4 regions of the Conexibacter sp. W3-3-2 genome follow, and region 4 is predicted to be linked to each of the others. Evidence: riboswitches for the same ligand, from Rfam matches in the RefSeq annotation. Region 4 holds a riboswitch; each other region holds the start of a gene.

Region 1 (5,097 bases), 3.5 Mb from region 4:
TCCCGCTCGTCGCCGTCGACGCCGAGGAGCGCTTCCTCACCAAGCTCCGCGGGACGACCGAGCCGGAGGCCAAGCGCAAGATCATCGGCACCGAGTTCATCCGCGTGTTCGAGGAGGAGGCCGCCAAGCTCGCCCAGGGCGAGGAGGGGGCCCGGTACCTCGTGCAGGGCACGCTCTACTCGGACGTCATCGAGTCCGGCGGCGGCACCGGCGCGTCGACGATCAAGTCGCACCACAACGTCGGCGGCCTGCCCGACGACCTCCAGTTCGAGCTCGTCGAGCCGCTGCGCGCCCTGTTCAAGGACGAGGTCCGCGCGGTCGGTGCCGAGCTCGGGCTGCCCGAGCGCCTGGTCTGGCGTCAGCCGTTCCCGGGGCCCGGGCTCGCCATCCGCGTCGTCGGCGGGGAGGCCACCAAGGAGCGGCTCGACCTGCTGCGCGACGCCGACGCGATCCTCCAGGACGAGATCCGCAAGGCCGGCCTGTACCGCGACCTGTGGCAGTCGTTCTGCGTCCTGCCGGACGTCCGCACCGTCGGCGTCCAGGGCGACGAGCGCACCTACGGCTACGTCGTCGTCATCCGGGCCGTCACGTCCGACGACGCCATGACCGCCGACTGGGCCCGCCTGCCCTACGACCTGCTCGAGCAGATCGCCGCGCGCATGATCGGCGAGCTGCGCGAGGTCAACCGGGTGGTCCTGGACATCACGTCCAAGCCGCCCGGCACGATCGAGTGGGAGTGAGCGGCTGAGGCGCCGCCCGGCGCGGGCCGGGCGCCGGGGGCTGATCCCCGCCGTGCGCGGCGGACGTAGCCGGGGCATGGAGCCTGCGCCGCTGCCGCTGATCGACGAGCACGTGCGGGCGCTGCCCGGCGACGCGGCGCAGGCGTGGGACGCGGTCGTCGCCGTCCTCGGGCGCGCGCTGGACCGGTCGCTCGGCCCGCTGACGCACGTGTGGGGCTTCCAGCCGCCCCGGCCGGGCGGCCCGCGGCCGCTGCAGGTGGGCTCCTGGGGGCCGGGCTTCACGGTCACCGCGTTCGAGCCCGGCGAGCGGCTGGACCTCTCGGGCCACCACCGCTTCGCGCGCTACCGCCTGGAGGTGCTGCTCGACCCGCCCGCCGACGGGCGCGTCGTCGTGCGGGTGCGGACGCTCGCCACGTTCCGCGGCCGCCGCGGCCGCGTGTACCGCGCCCTGGTGATCGGCACCGGGGCGCACGTCGTGGCGATGGGCCGGCTCCTGGCGGGCTTCGACCGCGCCCGGCGTCGCGCACCCGTCGCGGCCTAGCGTCCTGCGGCTCCTAGGAGCGGCGCTCCCAGCGGCGCAGCGCCGACGACGGGTCGATCGGCCGCCCGCCGGAGTACCAGCCCGGGGCGGTCCACAGCTCGAAGTGCAGGTGGCAGCCGTCGGCGACGCCGGTGTCACCGACCTCGCCGATCCGCTGGCCGGTGAACACCCGGTCGCCCTTGCGGAAGGTCACCTTGCGGCGCAGGTGCATGTAGACGTGGTCCTGCCCGGTGCCGTCCGGGTCGATGACGAGGTAGTTCCCGGCGCGCGCCTGCACGCCCGCGAACTTCACGCGGCCGCCGCGGACGGCGCCCAGCGGCGTGCCGCAGGCGGCGAAGACGTCGCGGCCCTGGTGGGAGCGCCCGCCGCGCGCGGCACCGAACTCGCCGGCCCCCGTCCCGAACCGGTAGCGGCCGAGGATCGGGAAGCGGTCGCGCACGAACTCGAAGGGCTGCTCGACGACGGTCTCGCCGGACTGGGCCATCGTCGCGGTGGTCCCGGCGGGCCGCAGCCGCAGCCGCCACAGGTAGGTGCCGTCGCTGGGCACCTTGCCGCCGACCGTGCCGTCCCACTCGAGGCTCTGGACGGTGCGGCCCGGCACGGTGACCGCCGGGTAGGAGCGCACGACCGTGCCGGTGCGCGCCTTGACGAGCTCGGCGCGGGCGCTCGCGGGCCCGGCGCTGCGCACGAAGTAGCTGAGCCGTGCCTTGCGGCGTCCGGCGTAGAAGACCCGTCGGGCCTCGACCCGGGCCTCGACGCCGCCGCTCGACACGGCCGTGGCGGGGGAGACCACCGCGAGCCGGGCTCGCGACGGGCCGGACGCGTTCCCGTCGTCGTTGGCGACCGCGACCGGCCCGCTGGCGGCGCCCGCCGGGACGGTCACGGTGACGGACCCGGGGCCCGTCGCCGTCGGCGCGGCCATGCGGTCGTCGGCGATGCCGTCGGCGCCGAGGAACGCGACCGCGCTCACCCGGTCGAGCGCCTCGCCGCTGAGCCGCACGACGCTGCCGGGGCCGGCGCTGTCCAGGCCCGTGCACGCGGTGACGCACGCGATCCCGGTGACCTGCGGCGTCTCGGACGCGAACGACCCGCCCGAGCCGCTGGCGGCGACGGCGACGGCCGGGCCCGCCAGGAACGCGGCGGACAGCACGGCGAACGACAGATGGACGCGATGGATGGGTCCTCAGCTCCTCGTATGACGGCCTACGGGGTGAGCTGACGGGCTCGCGCGGTCGAGTGCCGCGCTACCGGACGGGTGTCCGGATTCGCCCCTGGATCATGGATCCGTTGGGTCCCCCGCTCCACCGCTCCCCGGGCGGGAGCGACGGACTCGGCGTTTGCTGCAGACGTCGTCGGGGACGATAGCGGCGGCGCCGGTCGCTGTCAGCCACACGTCCGTCCGGGGCGGTGAGGGGGCGGACGTCGTCGCGCGGCGCGATCCCCTACACTTCACCGCCGCCGCGCGCCCTGTCGTGCTGCGCCCTCTCTCTTATGAAGACGTACGTCGCCAACCCCACCACCCGCGAGCGGAACTGGGTCGTCGTCGACGCCTCCGGGCAGACGCTCGGTCGCCTCGCGACCCAGATCGCCGACCAGCTGCGGGGCAAGCGCAAGCCGGACTACACCCCGCACGTGGACACCGGCGACTTCGTCGTCGTGATCAACGCGGAGAAGATCGTCGTCACCGGCAACAAGCGCACCGACAAGATGTACTACCGCCACTCGGGCTTCCCGGGCGGCCTCAAGTCGCGCACGTTCGAGGAGATGATCGACCGGCGCCCCGAAGAGGTCATCCGCAAGGCCGTGAAGGGGATGCTCCCCAAGAACCGCCTGGCGCGCAAGCAGCTCACCAAGCTCAAGGTCTACGCCGGCCCGGAGCACCCGCACGAGGCCCAGAAGCCGCAGCCGATGGAGATCCAGTCCTGATGATCGACGAGACGCCCAACGACGACCAGGCCCCGGAGGAGACGCCGGCCGAGGTGACCCCGGAGGCCCAGGCCCCGGCGGAGCCCGCGGCCGACGCGCCTGCCGAGCCCGCCGCCGACGCCCCGGCCGAGCCGGTCGCGGAGGCCGAGGTCGCCGACGAGGACGAGGACGTCGAGTACGTCGAGGAGACGCCGCGCGAGAAGCCCGCGATCCCCGGCATGGATCTCGAGGTCGACATCGTCCTGGAGGGCGAGAGCGGCGCCGCCGACCCGTACGCGGAGGACGGCGAGGAGCCGGCCACCGGCGACGAGGTCGACGAGGACGTCGTCGACGACCAGCCGATCGCCGCGTCGATCGTGCTCGCCGAGGGCGCGCGCTACCGCGCGACCGGCAAGCGCAAGACCGCGGTCGCCCGCGTGATCCTGAAGCCGGGCACCGGCGCGTACACGATCAACGGCAAGTCGCTGGAGGAGTTCTTCCCGCGCGACACGCTGCAGCGCAACATCCGCCAGCCGCTCGAGGCCGTCGGCTTCGAGACGCGCATGGACGTCGTCGCCCGCATGCACGGCGGCGGGGTCAGCTCGCAGGCCGGCGCGCTGCGCCACGGCATCTCCCGCGCGCTGCTCGAGGCGGACCCGAACCTCCGTGGCGAGCTCAAGCGCCGCGGCTTCCTGACGCGTGACGCGCGCGTCAAGGAGCGCAAGAAGGCCGGCCTCAAGAAGGCCCGCAAGCGCCCGCAGTTCAGCAAGCGCTAGCGCACAGCCGCACGAGCCATGGCTCGCAAGCTGTTCGGCACCGACGGCGTCCGTGGCGTCGCCGGCGAGAAGCTCACGGCCGAGCTCGCCCTCGGGCTCGGCCGGGCCGTCACGCTGGAGGCGGCCGCGCAGCGGCCGCAGGTGCTCGTCATCCGCGACACGCGGGAGTCGGGCGAGATGCTCGAGGCCGCGCTGGCCGCCGGGGTGACCTCGGCGGGCGGCGACGTGCTGCTCGGCGGGATCCTGCCGACCCCGGCCGCGCCGCTCCTGGTCCGCCGCTACGGGTTCGACGTCGCCGCGGTCATCAGCGCCTCGCACAACCCGTTCCGCGACAACGGCATCAAGTTCTTCGGCGCGGACGGCATGAAGCTCTCCGACGCCACCGAGCTGGCCATCGAGCGGCGCCTGGAGGAGCCGGTTGCGGCGCCCGCGGCGATCGGCCGCGTGCGGACGCTCCACGGCACGCTCGAGGACTACCTGCGCGAGCTGCACACCCGCTTCGCGTCGCTCGGCCTCGACGGCCTCGACGTGCTGCTGGACTGCGCCAACGGCGCGACGTTCCGTGCCGCTCCGGAGATCTTCCGGCGGCTCGGGGCCACCGTGACGGTGGTCGCGCACGAGCCCGACGGGCGCAACATCAACGAGGGCTGCGGCTCCACGCACGTGGACGCGCTCGCGGCCCGCGTGGTCGCGGGCGGGCACGATCTCGGCTTCGCGTTCGACGGGGACGGCGACCGGGTGCTCGCGGCCGACCGGGACGGCCGGGTCGTCGACGGCGACGAGCTGATCGCGCTGGTCGCCACGCACCTGCACGCGGGCGGGCGGCTCGGCGGCGGGGTGGCGGTCACGGTGATGACGAACTACGGCTTCCACCACGCGATGCGCGACGCCGCGGTCGACGTGGCGGTGACGAGCGTCGGCGACCGCTACGTGCTGGAGGAGCTCAAGCGCAGCGGCTGGCGGCTCGGGGGCGAGCAGTCCGGGCACATCATCGACATGGAGTTCGTCCCCTCCGGTGACGGCATCGCGAGCGCGCTGCTGACGCTCGAGGCGCTGGACGGGCGCGATCTCGCCGGGCAGCAGGCGATGCGCAAGCTCCCGCAGCGGCTCGTGAACGTGCCGGTGCCCGACCGTG
Region 2 (5,097 bases), on a different contig from region 4:
GCGAAGGTCAGGAAAATCCCGAGGATCCCGACCAGGACCTTCGTCACCACCATGTAGACGACCGGCCCGAGCCCGCCGAGCGCGTGGCGTGAGCGGATGGGGGACAGCAGGTGCCACCAGTACAGGATGCCGCCGAAGGTGAACGACAGGTGTTCGAGGATGTGGATGGTCGACGACTCGACGGCGGCGTCGTAGAGCGCCGGGATGTGCCAAATCCACATGACGCCGACGTAGAGCACGATCGCGAAGGACGGGCCCGCCCACCAGCCCGCCTGACGCTCGAGGGGTTGCAGCAGCCGCGTCACCGGACGCAGCAGCACCTTGGTCAACCCGAGGGTCAGCAGGATCGGGACGATGTCGAGCAGCAGCACGTGCTGCACCATGTGCATGGCGAAAAGCTGCTCGCCCAGCGGATCCAGCGGGGAGAAGAGCGCGGCGCTGAGCGCGGCAATCCCGGTCAGGAAGACGAGCAGCCGCCAGGTGGGCGCGTCGCGTGGCCCGGACGGTGTGCGACGGACCGCGCGCCAGCGCCACAGGTAGCCGCCGAGCAGCAGGAGGACCAGCAGCAGCGGGCCGGGCGTCGCCGACCACGAGGCGTCCGGTGCGGTCAGCTGAAGCTGTCCCAGCGGCGCAGCTCCGGCAGCGGGTCGATGCCCTCGCCGCCCTCGTACCACCCTGGGGCGGTCCACAGCTCGAAGTGCAGGTGGCAGCCGGAGGCACGGCCCGAGTCTCCGACGTAGCCGATGCGCTGGCCGGCGCGGACCCGGTCGCCCTTCTTCACGAGCGCGCGATCGCGCATGTGCATGTAGGTGTACGAGGCGCCGGTCTTATCCTGTAGCACGACGTAGTTCCCGGCACGGGACTGGACGGCCTCGAACTGCACGGTCCCGGGACGTGCGGCCACGAGCGGCACGCCGCAACGGGCGAACATGTCCTGCCCGCCGTGGCCGCGGCCCCCGCCGAAGTCGTTGGTGGCCGACTGCCCGAGGTCGTGCTTGCCGCGGATCGGGAAGATCGCGTCAAGGACCTGGACGGCCCCGGAACTGGCCTGCGACGCCGTCGGCTGCCCGGCCAGGCGCAGCACGTAGCGGCCCGCCGTCACCACCGACCCACCGACCGTCCCGTCCCAGCGAACCTCACCCTGGCCAGCGTCCACCGGCCAGGACCGGACGACCTGGCCGGAGTCCACCCGGACGGCCTCGACGGTTCCCGCAACGGTCGCCGTGTACTGCAGCAGCATGCGCTTGCGCGACCCGGCGATGAGCGCCTGGCCGGGCGCGAGGTCGGTCGTGGCGCCGGTGACGTCCGCCTGGGGGACCGGCGAGGTGAGGATGCGCAGCCGCTGCGTACGGCTCGAGCCGCCGGCCGGGCTGACCAGTCGCAGCGCGCCGCTGCGGGCGTCGCGTGGAACGGTCACCTTCAGCGACGTCGCCTCGGCGGATGACGGTGCGGTGGCACGGTCGTCCTTGGTGCCCTTGCCGCCCTGGAAGATGACGCGGGTCACGCCGTCCATGCCGGTACCGGCGATCGTGAGCGTCTGGCCGCGCCGGCAGGCCCAGCTCTCGCCCGACGCGCAGGACGCCGCGCTCGCGGCGGCCGGGTCCGGGATCGACGCACCTCCGGTGCTCGAGGCGCCGAGCGCGCCCGAAGGCACGAGGAGCAACACGGTGGGGGCCAGGACGGCGAGGGACAACCGGCGGTAGGTCAACGCGAATCTCTTTTCGTCTGCCTACGGGGTTAGCTGACGGACTCGCGCGGAAAAGTCGCGCTACGACACTGGGTCGATTCGCCCCCGGAGTGGGTCCCCCGCTCGCCTCGACCCCGGGGTCTCGACGATTCGGCGCTGCTATGACGGCGCGCATCATACTACGATGCGTCGTAGACAATGCGCCGACACCTCCTCATCCTCGGACTCAGTGCCGCGACCCTCGCCGGCTGCGGCGGAGATTCGTCCTCCGACGGCGCGTCCGTCGAGCCCCGCGGACCGTCGTCCGCGGCCCTGCGTGCGAAGCTGGCCGAGGCGACGTCGGTCGATCTCGCCCGCTTCCCCAAGCCGGCCGGAAAGACGCTCAACGAGTTGAGCCAGTCCCTCGACGGGACCGGGCCGCAGGTCGCGCTCGGGACGAGCGTCTTCCCCGACGCCCGGACGCGACTGGCGTTCGGGCTCATCGACGAGCAGACCGGGTTCGTCTACGCCCCGTCGGTCGTCTACCTCGCCAAGGGCGAGAGCGCCCGGGTGCTCGGACCATTCCCGGCGCCGGCAGACCTGCTGGTGACGGACCCACCGTTCCGCTCACGGCAAACGGCCAGCGAGAAGGACCCGTTCTCCGCGATCTACGACTCGCGGGTCACGGTCGACGGACCGGGGACCTACAACGTCCTCGTGGCGAGCGACATCAACGGGAAGCTCATCGGCTCCGGCACCCAGATCAAGGTCGTCGACGCGAAGGCCGATGCCGTGCCCGACGTCGGGGAGCGCGCGCCGAGCGTGAAGACCGACACCGTCGCTTCCGCCGGGGGCGACCTTGCGGCGATCGACACGCGGCTCCCGCCGGACGACCAGCACGAGGAGAGCCTCGACGACGTGCTCGGCAAGAAGCCAGTGGCACTCGTCTTCTCGACCCCGCAGCTGTGCGAGTCACGCGTCTGCGGCCCGGTCGTCGACATCGCCGCGCAGCTCAAGTCCACCTATGGCGATCGCATGACGTTCATCCACCAGGAGGTCTACGTGGAGAACTCGTTCGACAAGGGGCTGCGCGAGCCGCTCAAGGCCTTCAACCTGCCGTCGGAGCCGTGGCTCTTCACGATCGACGCACGTGGACGCGTCGCCGAGCGGCTCGAGGGGTCGTTCGGCTTTCGGGGCTTCGAAACCGCGATCAAGAAGGCGCTGGAGGCCTGAGCCGGCTGCGCCGTCAGGCGCTGGGCTTCTTGCCTGCGAGCCGGCGCAGCTCCTTGCGCCGCTCGGGGTCCAGCTGCTGGATCGAGCGCGCGAAATGCACCAGGACCGTGTCGCCGTAGGCGTCCACGAGATCGGCGACCTCGCCCGCGGCGCGGCGCTCCTCGTAGTCGTCCTGCGACATGGCGGCCGAGTAGTGGTCGGTCTTGCCCGAACGACGACGGACGAGCAGTTCCTTCTCCGCGAGTCGGCTCATGACGGTCATCACGGTCGTGTAGGCGCGGGTCTTCTCCGCGCGGGCGTTCAGCCCGTCGAGGACGTCGCGCACGGTGGACTCCCCGCGGGACCAGATCTCGGCCATGACCTCGCGCTCGAGCTCGTGCAGTTCGGGGAGTCGCTCCTGGGACACGCGCGGAGTCTACCGCGCCGCCAGGAAACACTACGCTGCGTAGTATTGACGGGTGCTCGTCCGCTCTCGTCTGCGCGTCCCCGCCTTGCTCGCGGTCGTGCTGCTCCTCCTGCTGCCCGCCTCGTCGGCGGCCCACGGTCTCGTGATCCGGGCCGACCTTCCGATCCCGGAGTGGCTGTTCGGCTTCGGCGCGGCGGTGGTGGTGATCGTGACGTTCGTCCTGCTCGCCGTCGCCTGGCGGACACCGCGCCTCGAGGAGCCGCCCACGCGCTGGCTGGCGGAGCCGGTGGCCCGAGCCATCACCAGCCGCGGTGTCGAGGTCGTCGCCGGCACCCTCGGCGTGCTCGCGCTGGCGCTGGTCGTCTGGGCGGGCGCGACCGGGACGGAGACGCCGGCGGCGAATCTCGCGCCGACCTTCGTCTACGTCGGCGTGTGGCTCGGCTTCGTACCGCTGAGCATCGTGTTCGGGGACGTCTTCCGCCTCTTCAACCCCTGGAGAGCGATCGGTCGCGGCTTCGGCGCGCTCACCGCACGCCTGGAGATGCCGGAGCCGCTCACGTACCCGGACCGGCTGGGCAACTGGCCCGCGGCGGCCGGCCTGCTGGCCTTCGCCTGGCTCGAACTCGTCGCCTCCAACGGCGATCTCCCCACGAACGTCGCGACCGCCACCTGCATCTACACCGCATTGCAGCTCGTCGGCATGTCGCTCTTCGGCGTGCGCCAGTGGTGCGACCGCGCCGAGGCGTTCGGCGTCTACTTCAACCTGCTCTCCCGCATGTCACCGTGGGTCCGCGACGGCCGACGCATCGGGATCCGCCGGCCTCTCGCCGGTCTCGCGAGCCTCCCGGTCGGATCCGGAACGGTCGCGCTCCTCGCGGTGATCATCGGCTCGACCTCGTTCGACGGCTTCAGCGGCGGCGCCACGTGGCAGGACTGGACGCGGTGGCTGCTCGATCTCTTCGGTGGACTGGGGCTGAGCGCGCGCTACGAGCTCGAACTCGCCTACGGCGTCGGGCTCGTCGGCGCGGTGCTGGTCGTCGCGGGGTTCTTCCTCCTCGGTTCCGCGCTGACGCGTCGCGCGGCCGGTGACGCCCGGAGCGCGGCAGAGATCGCACGCCTCTTCGTCCATGGCCTGGTGCCGATCGGCGCGGCCTACATCGCCGCCCACTACGTCAGCCTCCTTCTCCTGCAGGGGCAAGCCCTCGCGTTCCTCGCCAGCGACCCGCGCGGCGACGGGTCGAACATCCTGGGCACGGCGAACTGGGGCATCGACTACGGCTGGATCAGCCCCGAGGCGGTCTGGTACGTCCAGGTCGGCTCCGTCGTGATCGGGCACGCCGCGGCCCTCGCGGTCGCGCACGATCGCGCGCTCGTGCTCTACCGGGAGGTCCGGCGTGCGACCCGTTCGCAGATCGGGATGCTCGTCGTGATGGTCGGGTTCACGATCCTCGCGCTCTGGCTGCTCTCCGAAGCTGCGAAGGGCTGAAGCGCCCATGGTCCTCGCCCACGTCGGCAACTGGCTCGCGTCGCTGATCTACCTCGCACCTGTCGTCATCCTCGTCGGCGCGCTCGGCGTCACGCGTCGGCGCGACCTGGACGATGAGGCCCGCGACTGGGACGAGGACGACGACGACCTCCTGAAGCTGGACTGAGCGTCAGACCCGGGCGCTCGCCGGGATCGGACCCTCGCCCTCCCGAGGCGAGCTCCGGACTCCCTTCGTGGCCACCAGCCAGACGGTCAGCAAGGTGAGCGCCCCCAGTGGGAGCCCGACCGCCTCGGGGGCGTCGAGAT
Region 3 (5,097 bases), 280 kb from region 4:
CAATGGCCGCAACTCGCCGTCGGGATGGCGCACGGCCCGGCCGCGACTCGCGGACCGGAGTACTTCGGAGCGACGGTGAATCGGGCATCCCGGATCTGCGCGTTTGCCCGCGCGGGCGAGGTCCTCGTCGACCACGCAGCGTTCATGGGCGCGAGATCCCTCGACGCGGTGGGCTGGATAGACATCGGCGAGGTGCCCCTGCGCAACATCGCAAGCCCGGTGCAGCTGTACCGCGCGCACCCCTACAGGTCGGTTAGCCACATTGGGCTCGTGGACCCAGTGTGTCGGATGACGGTGGACTCTGCTCATGCTGTCGTGCTGGAGCACGCCGGTGTGCGTCTCGCTTTCTGCTCCGGTGAGTGCGCCGGCAAGTTCATCGTCGATCCTGGGCGTTATGGACAGCCAACGACGTCCGATGATGCGTAGCCGACCGACGACCACGCGGGCTCGTCTTGCCCGGACTGCATGGAGCGCGCCGTGGTCGCCGGCCTGATCCTCGCGACACTGGCCGGCCTCACTGCGCGATTGATGCTGCCCGCGCCGCGCGCTCCCTTCTTGCTCGCGGTCGCGGCCGGCGTGATCGGAATGGTCGTGGGATCACCGGTCGCTCACCGGATCAGCGGTGGACATGAGTTCCACGCTTTCAAGCCGGAGAGCTTCATCGCGGGCCTCGTAGGGGCGTTGGTGATCCTCTCCGTGACGCGGATCATCACGCGACGGTTCGCCCCTGACGACCGAAGGCTGTTCTCTTGACGTGAGGGCGACGCCCACCAGTTGTCCTACACTTCGTAGGACATGCAGCCAGAATCCAGCAGCGAGAGGTCGTACCGCGTCCGAGCGGCGGTGCGGCGGCTGAACCGCATCCGGTGGAACGCCAAGGCAAAGAGCCTTCGGGCCTATGGAGGGAACGGCGCGTCCGCCAGCGAACGGGCGAAATACGTTCTCTGGGATCCCGAGGTCGGAGACTTCTCCTTTCACATGGCCGATCTCGACGCCGCCGCTGCGTTTCTCGCCGACGGGTTCGGCGTGTCCGCGGCTCGAGCACGGGAGCTGCTGGACGAGCCAGCGTCCGACGAGCAGCTGCGCCGCGACTACGGTCAGCTGCGTCGCTGGTCACAGCTGCGACCGGACATGGCACTCGGCCATCGACCGCTGCTCTGGGCGCTCATCCGACTCCGGCGCCCGACGCTCGTCGTGGAGACCGGCCTCTGGTACGGCCTCGGGGCGATGGTCATGCTGCGGGCGCTCGAGCGCAACGCGGAAGAGGGGCATGGCTGCGGCAAGCTGATCTCCTTCGACCCCGACCCGACCGCCGGCTGGATGGTGCCCCAGCGGCACGCGCCGCACTGGACCTGGGTTCAAGCCACCACCCAGAGCGCTCTTGAGGCCAACCTCCGTGGGCGTCAGCTTGATCTGTTCGTCCACGACACTCCGTCGGAGCCGCAGCTGGAACGTTACGAGCTGAGAACCGCGTGGGCGGCATCGTCTTCGGGCGCGGTCATCTGCTCGAGCAACGGGAAAAATACGCCAGCGCTCGAGGAGTTGTGCTCCGCGCGCGACCTCCGACATCTTCACCACGACTACACCGCTGCCGGACACTTCTATCGGGGCAACGGCGTCAGCTTCGCCATCGCGCGGAGCGTCAGCTGAACGAGTCCCAGCGACGAAGCTCGGGCAGCGGGTCCACTGCGTCGCCCCCCGAGTACCAGCCTGGAGCGGTCCACAGCTCGAAGTGCAGGTGGCAGCCGGACGCCCGACCGGTCTCGCCGACGTAACCGATCCGCTGACCCGCTTGGACGCGCGCGCCCTTCTTGACGAGCGCCCGATCGCGCATGTGCATGTAGGCGTAGGACTGCCCGGTGGCGTCCTGGAGCACGACGTAGTTTCCGGCACGGTCCTGGGTGGCCTCGAACTGCACCACGCCTGGGCGCACGGCGACGAGCGGCGTCCCGCACGCGGCGAACATGTCCTGCCCGCCGTGGCCGCGGCCGCCGCCGAAATTGTTGGTGTCCGACTGCCCGAGGTCGTGCTTTCCGCGGATCGGGAAGATCGCGTCGTGGACGAGCACCGCCGCGGTGCTGGCCTGCGACGCGGTCGCCTGGCCGGCGAGCCGAAGTTCGTAGCGGCCGTCCGGGACCACCGTGTTGTCGACGGTGCCGTCCCAGCGAATGGCGCCGGCTCCTGCGGCGACCGGCCACGAGCGGACGGTGACGCCGTCGCTCAGTCTGACGGCGTCAACGGTCGACGGCGATTGAATCGAGTACTCGAGGACCGCGCGCTTGCGAGAGCCCGCGATCAGCGCCTCGCCCGGACGGAGGTCGACCGCCGGCCCGGTGACGTCAGCCTGCGGCGCGGGTCCAGCGAGGATGCGCAACCGCGTCTTGGTCGTCCCGTTGCCGCCAGCCGGACTCACCAGCCGAAGACGACCGCTGCGGGCTCCGCGAGGAATCACGACGGTCAGCGCGGTCGGACTGGCGGCCCGTGGAACGGCGCGCTTGTCGTCCTTCGCGCCCTTGGTGCCAAGGAAGACCACCGTCTCCACGCCGTCGAGGCCACCGCCGCTCAGCGTCAGGTCCTGCCCGGCCCGGCACGCCCATGCCTCGCCGCTTGCGCACATGGCACTCGTCGCCGACGCGGGGTCGGGAACGCCGACGCCGCCCGGTGAGGGGGCAGCCAAGGCGCCGCCCGGCAACATCAATGCTGCGAGAACGGGTACGGCAACACGCGCCAGCTTGCGGCAGGACAACGGGACTCTCTTTCGTTGGCCTACGGGGTTAGCTGACGGGCTCGCGCTGAAAGAGTTGCGCTACAACCGGCAAGCCGGTCGATTCGCCCCGTGAGTGGGTCCCCCGCTCCCCGTCTCTCGACGAGGACTCGGCGCTCCTATGACGCGTAGGAGAGTAGACGACGGCCCCGACTTATGTCGAGTCGAATCTGCTCAAGACGACGCGCCAGCACTCTTCTCGGCCTGGCAAGGATCTCCCACAGCGCGTAGTACATTGACATCAATGTGGTCTTCGTCGTCCCGCCTTCTCATTCCTCTCTTGGTCGCCGCCCTGCTCGCGGGGTGCGGAGGAGGCGATGACGAGGCAGCGGGGCTCGTCGTCACCGACCCGGTCGGTCACGTCCACGCAGTGGGTCTTGATCCTCAGGATGGCTCCATCCTCGTCGCTGCCCACAACGGCATGTTCCGCGCCGAGAAGGGCGCGACGCGCGCCACCGCCGTCGGGGACGAGCGCCGAGATGTGATGGGCTTCTCCGTCGAGGCGCCTGGGCGCTATGTCGGGTCGGGCCATCCCGATGTCCGTCGCGGTGGTCCGTCGTCCGTCGGTTTCATCCGCTCCACCGACGGTGGGCGCAGTTGGAGCACGATCTCGCTCGAAGGTCAGGCCGACCTGCACGCGATCGAGGTCGCCGGGCAACGCGTCTACGCGTTCGACGCACTCAGCGGCAAGCTGCTGCGAAGCATCGACGCAGGGCTGACCTGGCGCGCGGCAAGCACGCCACCGGTCCTCGACCTGGCGCTCGACCCGCGGAACCCGGAACGGCTTGTGGTCTCGACCGAGATGGGCATCCTGGTATCCCGGGACGGCGGAGAGACGTTCCGTCCGGTGGTCGATCTGCCCTTGAGCCATCTCGCATGGGGGGACCGACGGAATCACCGCGATCGGACAGGATCAGGTCGTCCAGCGAATCGACGGTGACCTGCGCACGGTCAATCAGCTCGGTCGCGCACCGGTCGTTCCTGCGGCGCTCGTGGAATCCGGGCGCGGGCTCCTCGTCGGCGCCGACGACGGAGCTGTCCATGCCAGCAAGGACGGCGGCCGAACCTGGAGCTTGACGCTCGAACCGATCCGGTGATGCGCCACGGCGTCAGTCAGCGACGCCCCAGCTTCGCGAGTCGAGGGACGTCGTGCGTAGAAAAACGCAAGCGGACGACGGTCGGATACCGATGACGCGGTTCGGCCGCGGCTCTACCTTCGGAGCATGAGCCTCCTTCCCGTCACGCCCGCCGCGCCGAGAGGCGAACCGACCCCATCGGCCTGCTGTTGCTCGACGCGGATCGAAGCCGCCCTCGAGACCGACCGAGCAAGCGCAGCGACGGACGCCCCTCGCGACCCGTCGACCGGCTCGTGCTGCGGCTCGACCCCTGCAGAGCCCGAAAGGCCGGCTTGTGGCTGCGGCAGCGGGGCGGCGTCCGCTCGACCGTAGGTGGAGCAGGGTCTGCGCGGCTGCTCAGTGGCTGTCGTGCTTGCGCGCCTCGATGATGAGCTTCGCCAGGACGTCCGGCTGGGTGATCGGGAGCAGATGATCGCCCGGGAGCTCGAGGACTTGGACGCACTCGTGCGGCCATCGGAGGACGTCGCCGGCCGGTGCTCGCGAGTCGTCGGTCGCCAGTACGACCGTCGTGACGCTCGTGGGCTGCGAGATCCACGACGGGAGCGGGTTCTCGTCGAGCAGCGACACGACCGCGTCCCGGTAGGCAGGCCAGGAGTGGTTCACGCTCTCTCGCGCGAGCTCACTCGGCGTCTCGCGAGCGATGTGGGTCACCAGCGCGGCGGCGGGGCCGCGCAGGACGCACATCACGGCGCACGCAGTGCTCGCGACGCGTGATCCGTTGACGATGTGCCGAGCCATCCAGTCGTCGCGCCCGAGTCGCTCTCGCGCGGCCGCGCCGCTGCGGAACACCGGCGGGCAGACCAGGATGAGCTCACGGACGAGCTCAGGGCGGCGGGCGGCGACCCCGACGGCGACCGCGCACCCGAATGAGTGCCCCATGACGACGACCGAGCGTGCGCCGACGGCATCGAGGAGCCGCAGCACCGCGGTCACATGGTCATCGAGGCCGAACTTCGTCCCGATCGATCGCGAGGCTCCGAAGCCGAGTAGATCGGGGCGCAGGTTCGGTGCATCGGCCTCGTCGAGCAGACGGCCAAGGGGCGTCCAGACGCTCCGCGAAGCCGCCAACCCGTGCAGGAGAAGAACCTCGGGCGCCTGATCGGTTGGCCCTCCTCGGGTGTGCGCGAGCAGCACGACCTCCGGGGAACGCTGCGGACGCAGCAAGGCGTCGCCGCCGATGCCGATCCCTGGAGGCAT
Region 4 (5,097 bases):
TGGCCTCACCCGGCCACCGCCGACGCGCCGCGTTGTGGCGGTTCGGCATCGTGGCGCCCGGGCGCGCGCACGGCCGGGACGGCACCCAGCTCGCGCTGCCGCTGGACGCCCCCGACGCCCCGGACCTGCCCGGCCTGCGGGCGTGGGACGCGATGATCGCCGACTACGCCACGACGGGCCTGACGACCGCCGCCCACCCGATCGGCCTGCTGCGCGACGAGCTCGACCGGCGGGGTGCTGTGTCCAGCGCCGCCCTCGCCGGGCTGCGCCACGGCCGGTCGGTCCGCGTGGGGGGCCTGGTCGTCGCCCGCCAGCGGCCCGGGACCGCCAGCGGCATCGTGTTCATGCTGCTGGAGGACGAGGGCGGCACCGTCAACCTCGTGGTGCCGGCCGCGGTCTACGAGCAGCATCGCCTGATCGTGCGGACCGAGCCGCTCGTCATCGCCGAGGGCGTGCTCGAGCGCCATCCGGCCGCGGGCGGCGGCATCAACGTGCTCGTCCGGCGGCTCGTGCCGCTGGAGGCGCCCGACGACCGGCCGCTCGCGGAGATCCGCTCGCTGGCCGAGGTGCACGACTTCTCGTCGCTGGACGAGCGCGAGCTCGCCCGCCGCGCCGGCGAGCAGCAGCCGGCGGCCACCGGCACCGACGGGGCCGCCTCGGGGTTCCGTGCGGTCGCCCCGCCGGTCATGAGCTTCGCGCAGGGGCGCCGCCGCTGACACGTCTGCCGTCCCGATCTATATCTTTCCGGCCGTGGTCGCTACCGCTGCTCTCATCATCGCGTTCGTCGTCGTCGCCGGGGCCGTCGTCCTGGTCGCCATGAGTGGGGGTCCCGGCAAGGCCCGGGAGAAGCTCCTGCACCGCCAGAGCAACTCCGCCAACCGCGGCAGTGGGCTCGCCATCACGATCGTCATCGCGCTGTTCGGCATCGCGATCCCGGCGGTCGCGATGGTCGGCAACAACGACAAGAAGGAGGCGAAGGGCGGCGTCGAGCTGACCTCCGCCCAGAAGAACGGCCGCGAGGTCTTCGCGCAGCTCTGCTCGACCTGCCACTCGCTGAGCGCGTCCAACGCGGTCGGTCGCGTCGGGCCGAACCTCGACCAGCTCCGCCCGCCGAAGGAGCTCACGCTCAACGCGATCCAGATGGGGCGCGCGCGTGGTCTCGGCCAGATGCCGTCCGGGCTCGTCGACGGCGAGGACGCCGAGGACGTGGCCGACTACATCGCGGCGGTCGCCGGTCGCTGAGCGACCCGGGCGCCCCGCGACGGCGCCCTCGGACATCACGTCCGACCCGTCGGATAGCGTCGCCGGGCATGCAAGATTTCTTGCACATGCAGGCCTTTTCGGGCCTGCTACGATGCCCGGCAGTTCGAAACCGCTCAATCCCCGGACTGCCCGGGGAGCGGGGGACCCAGGATGTGGGGCGAGTCGCCGATCCCGGCGTAGCGCATCTTTCAGCGCGAGCCCGTCAGCTAACCCCGTAGGCCGACGAAAGAGGACACCGAACGCATGTCGCAGCGCGCAGTGGTCGACTGGGGTTCCGAGGATCTGCTCCCGACGAAGGGTCGGCAGATCGACGACTGGACCGCCGGCGACGATCTCGACTTCACCGTCCGCCAGCGCCGTCGCATCACCGGGGACCGCCCGGCCGCGGCCGCGCCCCGTCACCAGCCCGCCGAGCACGACACCCGTCGCACGGTGACCGGCGAGCATCCCGTCCACCGCACCCGGGCCGTGCAGCGCACCGTGATCGTCGAGGGCGACGCCCCGCGTCAGCCCACGCGCGAGCGGGACGAGACCGAGCTGCTGTGGGACGAGCCGCGTCGGGCTCCCGGTCCCGACGGGGAGGACCGCCGCACCGTGGCGATCACCGGTCGCCCCGAGCTGCTCCCCGCGACGCCGCGGCTGCGCGAGGTCGAGCCGCGCCGGCGCGCCACGCGCAGTCCGGTCGACCAGGCGATGTCGCGCCCGGACCGCATCGCGCTCTGGGCCGTGGGTCTCGGCTTCCTGCTGATCCTCATCGCGGCGCTCAGCGGCGGGGCCTAGTCCCCGTCCCGGACGCGGGTGACCGCGTCCGCGCCAGCTCTTCATCTGTGCGTACGTGCCCGCTTCGGCGGGTACTCGTGCGTGGAGCCACAGATCCTTGCGCAAGCAACGTTCTGGGGGTACACTTACGACACGTAAGCGGCTTCATAAAGTGAAGCTAAAGACGTGACGAGCAGCACAAGCAGGACCCGACCCGCCTCTCCCCAAAGGCCGCACATGAAGACAGCGATGAGCAGGTTCCAGATCCACGACGACCTCACGGCACCGGAAGGCTCGATGCCGATCCTCAAGGGCGCGCTCTCGACGGCAGGGCAGCTCCCGAACTTCCTCGGCGTCCTCGCGGGCTCCCCCGCGGCGCTGCGCGGGTACGCGCGGCTGCGCCAGGAGCTCCGGCACGGCACGCTCCCGATCGGCACGCTCGAGCGGCTCGCGCTCGCCGTCGCCGAGCACTACGGCTCCGCGCCCGGCATCGCGATGCACTCGCGCACCGCACGCCAGGCCGGCCTGGGGCTCGACGAGGTCGCGCTGGCGCGCGAGTGGAAGTCCAAGGACGAGCACCAGCAGAAGCTGCTCGACTACGCCCGGGTCCTCGTCGTCGACCGCCAGAAGCCGCCGATGCACCTCCACGAGGAGGCGCGTGAGGACGGCTGGTCCGACGAGCAGCTGCTCGAGGCGATCGCGTTCGTCTCGATGGAGTCCTTCACCGCGATGATCAACGTCGCCGGCGACGTGCCGGTCGACGGCTCCACGGAGAACACCCGGACGCTGCGCGCCGCCTAGCGGCCGCCCCCGGCCCTCGCAGCACCCGCCGCCGCGTGCCATGCCCGGAGAGTCCCCGACCGACCGGGCCGACGCGGCGGCCTGCTGCCCGCACTACCACGAGGCGGTCGAGTTCATCGGGCGCCGCTGGACCGGGGCGATCCTCGAGGTGCTCCTGCGCCACGACGCTCGCCTGCGGTTCAAGGAGCTCTCGCACGCGGTCCCGCAGCTCTCCGACCGCCTGCTCAGCGAGCGCCTGAAGGAGCTCGAGCAGCGCGGCCTCGTCGCCCGCCACGTGGAGCCGGGACCGCCGATCCAGGTCTTCTACGAGCTCACCGCGATGGGTCGCTCGCTCGAGCCGACGGTCGTCGCCCTGAAGGCCTGGGCGCGCGACTGGCTCGCCTGACGGACCCGCCACCGCGTACAAGGGATCCTCGACCGAACGGCGGCCGATGACCGGCTAGGGTGGACCTCTATGCCCGACCAGCCCAAGACCCGTGAGGATGTGAAGGCGCTCGTCCAGGAGCACCGCATCCGCTTCATCCGCCTCTGGTTCACCGACATCCTCGGACAGCTGAAGTCGTTCTCCATCAACTCCGAGGAGCTCGACGACGCCTTCGAGGGCGGGATGGGCTTCGACGGCTCCTCGATCACCGGCTTCAACGCCATCGAGGAGTCGGACATGATCGCCATGCCCGACGCCACGACCTTCTCGATCCTGCCCTGGCGGCCGGAGGAGCAGGGCGTCGCCCGCATGTTCTGCGACGTGCAGACCCCCGAGCGCACGCCCTACGAGGGCGACCCGCGCCACGTCCTGCGCCGCGCCGTCGACCGCGCCAACGCGATGGGCTTCGAGACGTTCAACGTCGGGCCCGAGCTCGAGTACTTCCTGTTCAAGGACAAGAACGGCACCGAGGTCCTCGACGAGGGCGGCTACTTCGACCTCACGACGCTCGACGCGGGCTCCGACGTGCGCCGCGAGACCTCCCTGGCGCTCGAGCAGCTCGGCATCAAGGTCGAGTACTCCCACCACGAGGTCGGGCCCTCGCAGCACGAGATCGACATGCGCTACGCGGACGCGCTGAAGATGGCGGACGACTGCATGACGTACCGCATCACCGTGAAGGAGTACGCCATGAAGTACGGGTGGCACGCGACCTTCATGCCCAAGCCGCTGTTCGCCGAGAACGGCTCCGGCATGCACACGCACATGTCGCTGTTCAAGGACGGCCGCAACGCGTTCTTCGACGCCGACGACCCGTACTTCCTCTCGGACATCGGCAAGGCGTTCATCGCCGGCCAGCTGCGCCACGCGCGCGAGCTCAGCTCGATCTTCGCCCAGTGGGTGAACTCCTACAAGCGGCTCGTCCCGGGCTACGAGGCGCCGGTGTACGTCGCGTGGTCGCGGCGCAACCGCTCCGCGCTCGTGCGCGTGCCGCTCTACCACCCGGGCAAGGAGCAGGCGACGCGGATGGAGCTGCGCTGCCCGGACCCGGCGTGCAACCCGTACCTGACGTTCGCGGCGCTGCTGCACGCAGGTCTCGAGGGCATCGAGAAGGGCTACGAGCTGCCCGAGCCGATGGAGAAGAACCTCTACCACCTGTCGCCCGACGACCGCCGCCGGCTCGGGATCGAGCAGCTCCCCGAGACGCTGGGCGAGGCGATCGAGCTGACCGCCGAGTCCGAACTCGTGCTCCGCACGCTCGGCGAGCACATGTTCAACCGCTACATCGAGATCAAGCGCCAGGAGTGGGAGGACTACCGCGTGCAGGTCACGCAGTGGGAGCTCGACCGCTACCTGCCGGTGCTCTGAGCGCCGGGGACGGCCCCGCGGCGGGCCCGCACGGAGCGGGCCCGCACCACGGCGGGAGGCCTAGCGGAAGACGGTGAAGACCGTCACGCTGGAGCGGTACTGCGGCCGCGTGCTGCGGCTGAACGTGCGCTTGTTGTCGACGTACAGGTCGTACGTGCCGCGGCGCAGCGTGCGCGAGCTGATGCCCGGCAGGCGGCGCTGCTTGGTCGTCAGGCGACCGCAGGGCGCGTCCGCGCGGCCGAGCCGGACGTTGCGCAGCGTCTTGCCGCCGCGGCGGACGTGGACGTAGACGCTCTGCCCCGGCGTGAAGCCGGAGACGCGCCAGGTGGTGCGGCCGGTCGGGCGGCCACGGGTCGACGCGAGCGTCACCAGCAGGTTCACGACGTTGAACTGCGCGGTGGCGACCTCGACGCCGTCCTGCGTCGCGGTCAGCGTGAACGGCTGCGGCACGGTCGTGCGCTTGACGACGATCGGCGCGGTCT

Evidence for each region. A riboswitch is a leader RNA that binds a small molecule or an ion and turns the genes downstream of it on or off. The one in region 4 is predicted to bind cyclic di-AMP.
Region 1: linked by a shared signal. The riboswitch ahead of GKE82_RS22965 (M23 family metallopeptidase) and the one ahead of GKE82_RS06355 (hypothetical protein) in region 4 are both predicted to bind cyclic di-AMP.
Region 2: linked by a shared signal. The riboswitch ahead of GKE82_RS25170 (M23 family metallopeptidase) and the one ahead of GKE82_RS06355 (hypothetical protein) in region 4 are both predicted to bind cyclic di-AMP.
Region 3: linked by a shared signal. The riboswitch ahead of GKE82_RS04955 (peptidoglycan DD-metalloendopeptidase family protein) and the one ahead of GKE82_RS06355 (hypothetical protein) in region 4 are both predicted to bind cyclic di-AMP.

The regions. Positions count from the first base shown of each region.
Region 1 covers NZ_WLYW01000001.1:4,788,894-4,793,990, forward strand. Annotated here, with positions in the region: gene guaA (glutamine-hydrolyzing GMP synthase) at 1-740, shown strand, start outside; gene GKE82_RS22960 (hypothetical protein) at 817-1,281, shown strand; gene GKE82_RS22965 (M23 family metallopeptidase) at 1,295-2,431, opposite strand; cyclic di-AMP (ydaO/yuaA leader) riboswitch at 2,467-2,627, opposite strand; gene rplM (50S ribosomal protein L13) at 2,773-3,207, shown strand; gene rpsI (30S ribosomal protein S9) at 3,426-3,962, shown strand; gene glmM (phosphoglucosamine mutase) at 3,981-5,097, shown strand, end outside.
Region 2 covers NZ_WLYW01000003.1:74,793-79,889, reverse strand. Annotated here, with positions in the region: gene GKE82_RS25175 (cytochrome c oxidase assembly protein) at 1-674, opposite strand, end outside; gene GKE82_RS25170 (M23 family metallopeptidase) at 608-1,693, opposite strand; cyclic di-AMP (ydaO/yuaA leader) riboswitch at 1,711-1,853, opposite strand; gene GKE82_RS25165 (hypothetical protein) at 1,886-2,899, shown strand; gene GKE82_RS25160 (BlaI/MecI/CopY family transcriptional regulator) at 2,913-3,305, opposite strand; gene GKE82_RS25155 (fenitrothion hydrolase) at 3,358-4,791, shown strand; gene GKE82_RS25150 (hypothetical protein) at 4,799-4,957, shown strand; gene GKE82_RS31080 (CPBP family intramembrane glutamic endopeptidase) at 4,961-5,097, opposite strand, start outside.
Region 3 covers NZ_WLYW01000001.1:993,847-998,943, reverse strand. Annotated here, with positions in the region: gene GKE82_RS04970 (adenylate/guanylate cyclase domain-containing protein) at 1-426, shown strand, start outside; gene GKE82_RS04965 (GlsB/YeaQ/YmgE family stress response membrane protein) at 466-753, shown strand; gene GKE82_RS04960 (class I SAM-dependent methyltransferase) at 796-1,650, shown strand; gene GKE82_RS04955 (peptidoglycan DD-metalloendopeptidase family protein) at 1,643-2,746, opposite strand; cyclic di-AMP (ydaO/yuaA leader) riboswitch at 2,749-2,890, opposite strand; gene GKE82_RS04950 (F510_1955 family glycosylhydrolase) at 3,045-3,704, shown strand; gene GKE82_RS04945 (alpha/beta fold hydrolase) at 4,237-5,097, opposite strand, start outside.
Region 4 covers NZ_WLYW01000001.1:1,273,184-1,278,280, reverse strand. Annotated here, with positions in the region: gene GKE82_RS27960 (OB-fold nucleic acid binding domain-containing protein) at 1-716, shown strand, start outside; gene GKE82_RS30585 (cytochrome c) at 751-1,242, shown strand; cyclic di-AMP (ydaO/yuaA leader) riboswitch at 1,364-1,499, shown strand; gene GKE82_RS06355 (hypothetical protein) at 1,507-2,043, shown strand; gene GKE82_RS06350 (carboxymuconolactone decarboxylase family protein) at 2,272-2,823, shown strand; gene GKE82_RS06345 (helix-turn-helix domain-containing protein) at 2,864-3,208, shown strand; gene glnA (type I glutamate--ammonia ligase) at 3,278-4,615, shown strand; gene GKE82_RS06335 (hypothetical protein) at 4,676-5,097, opposite strand, start outside.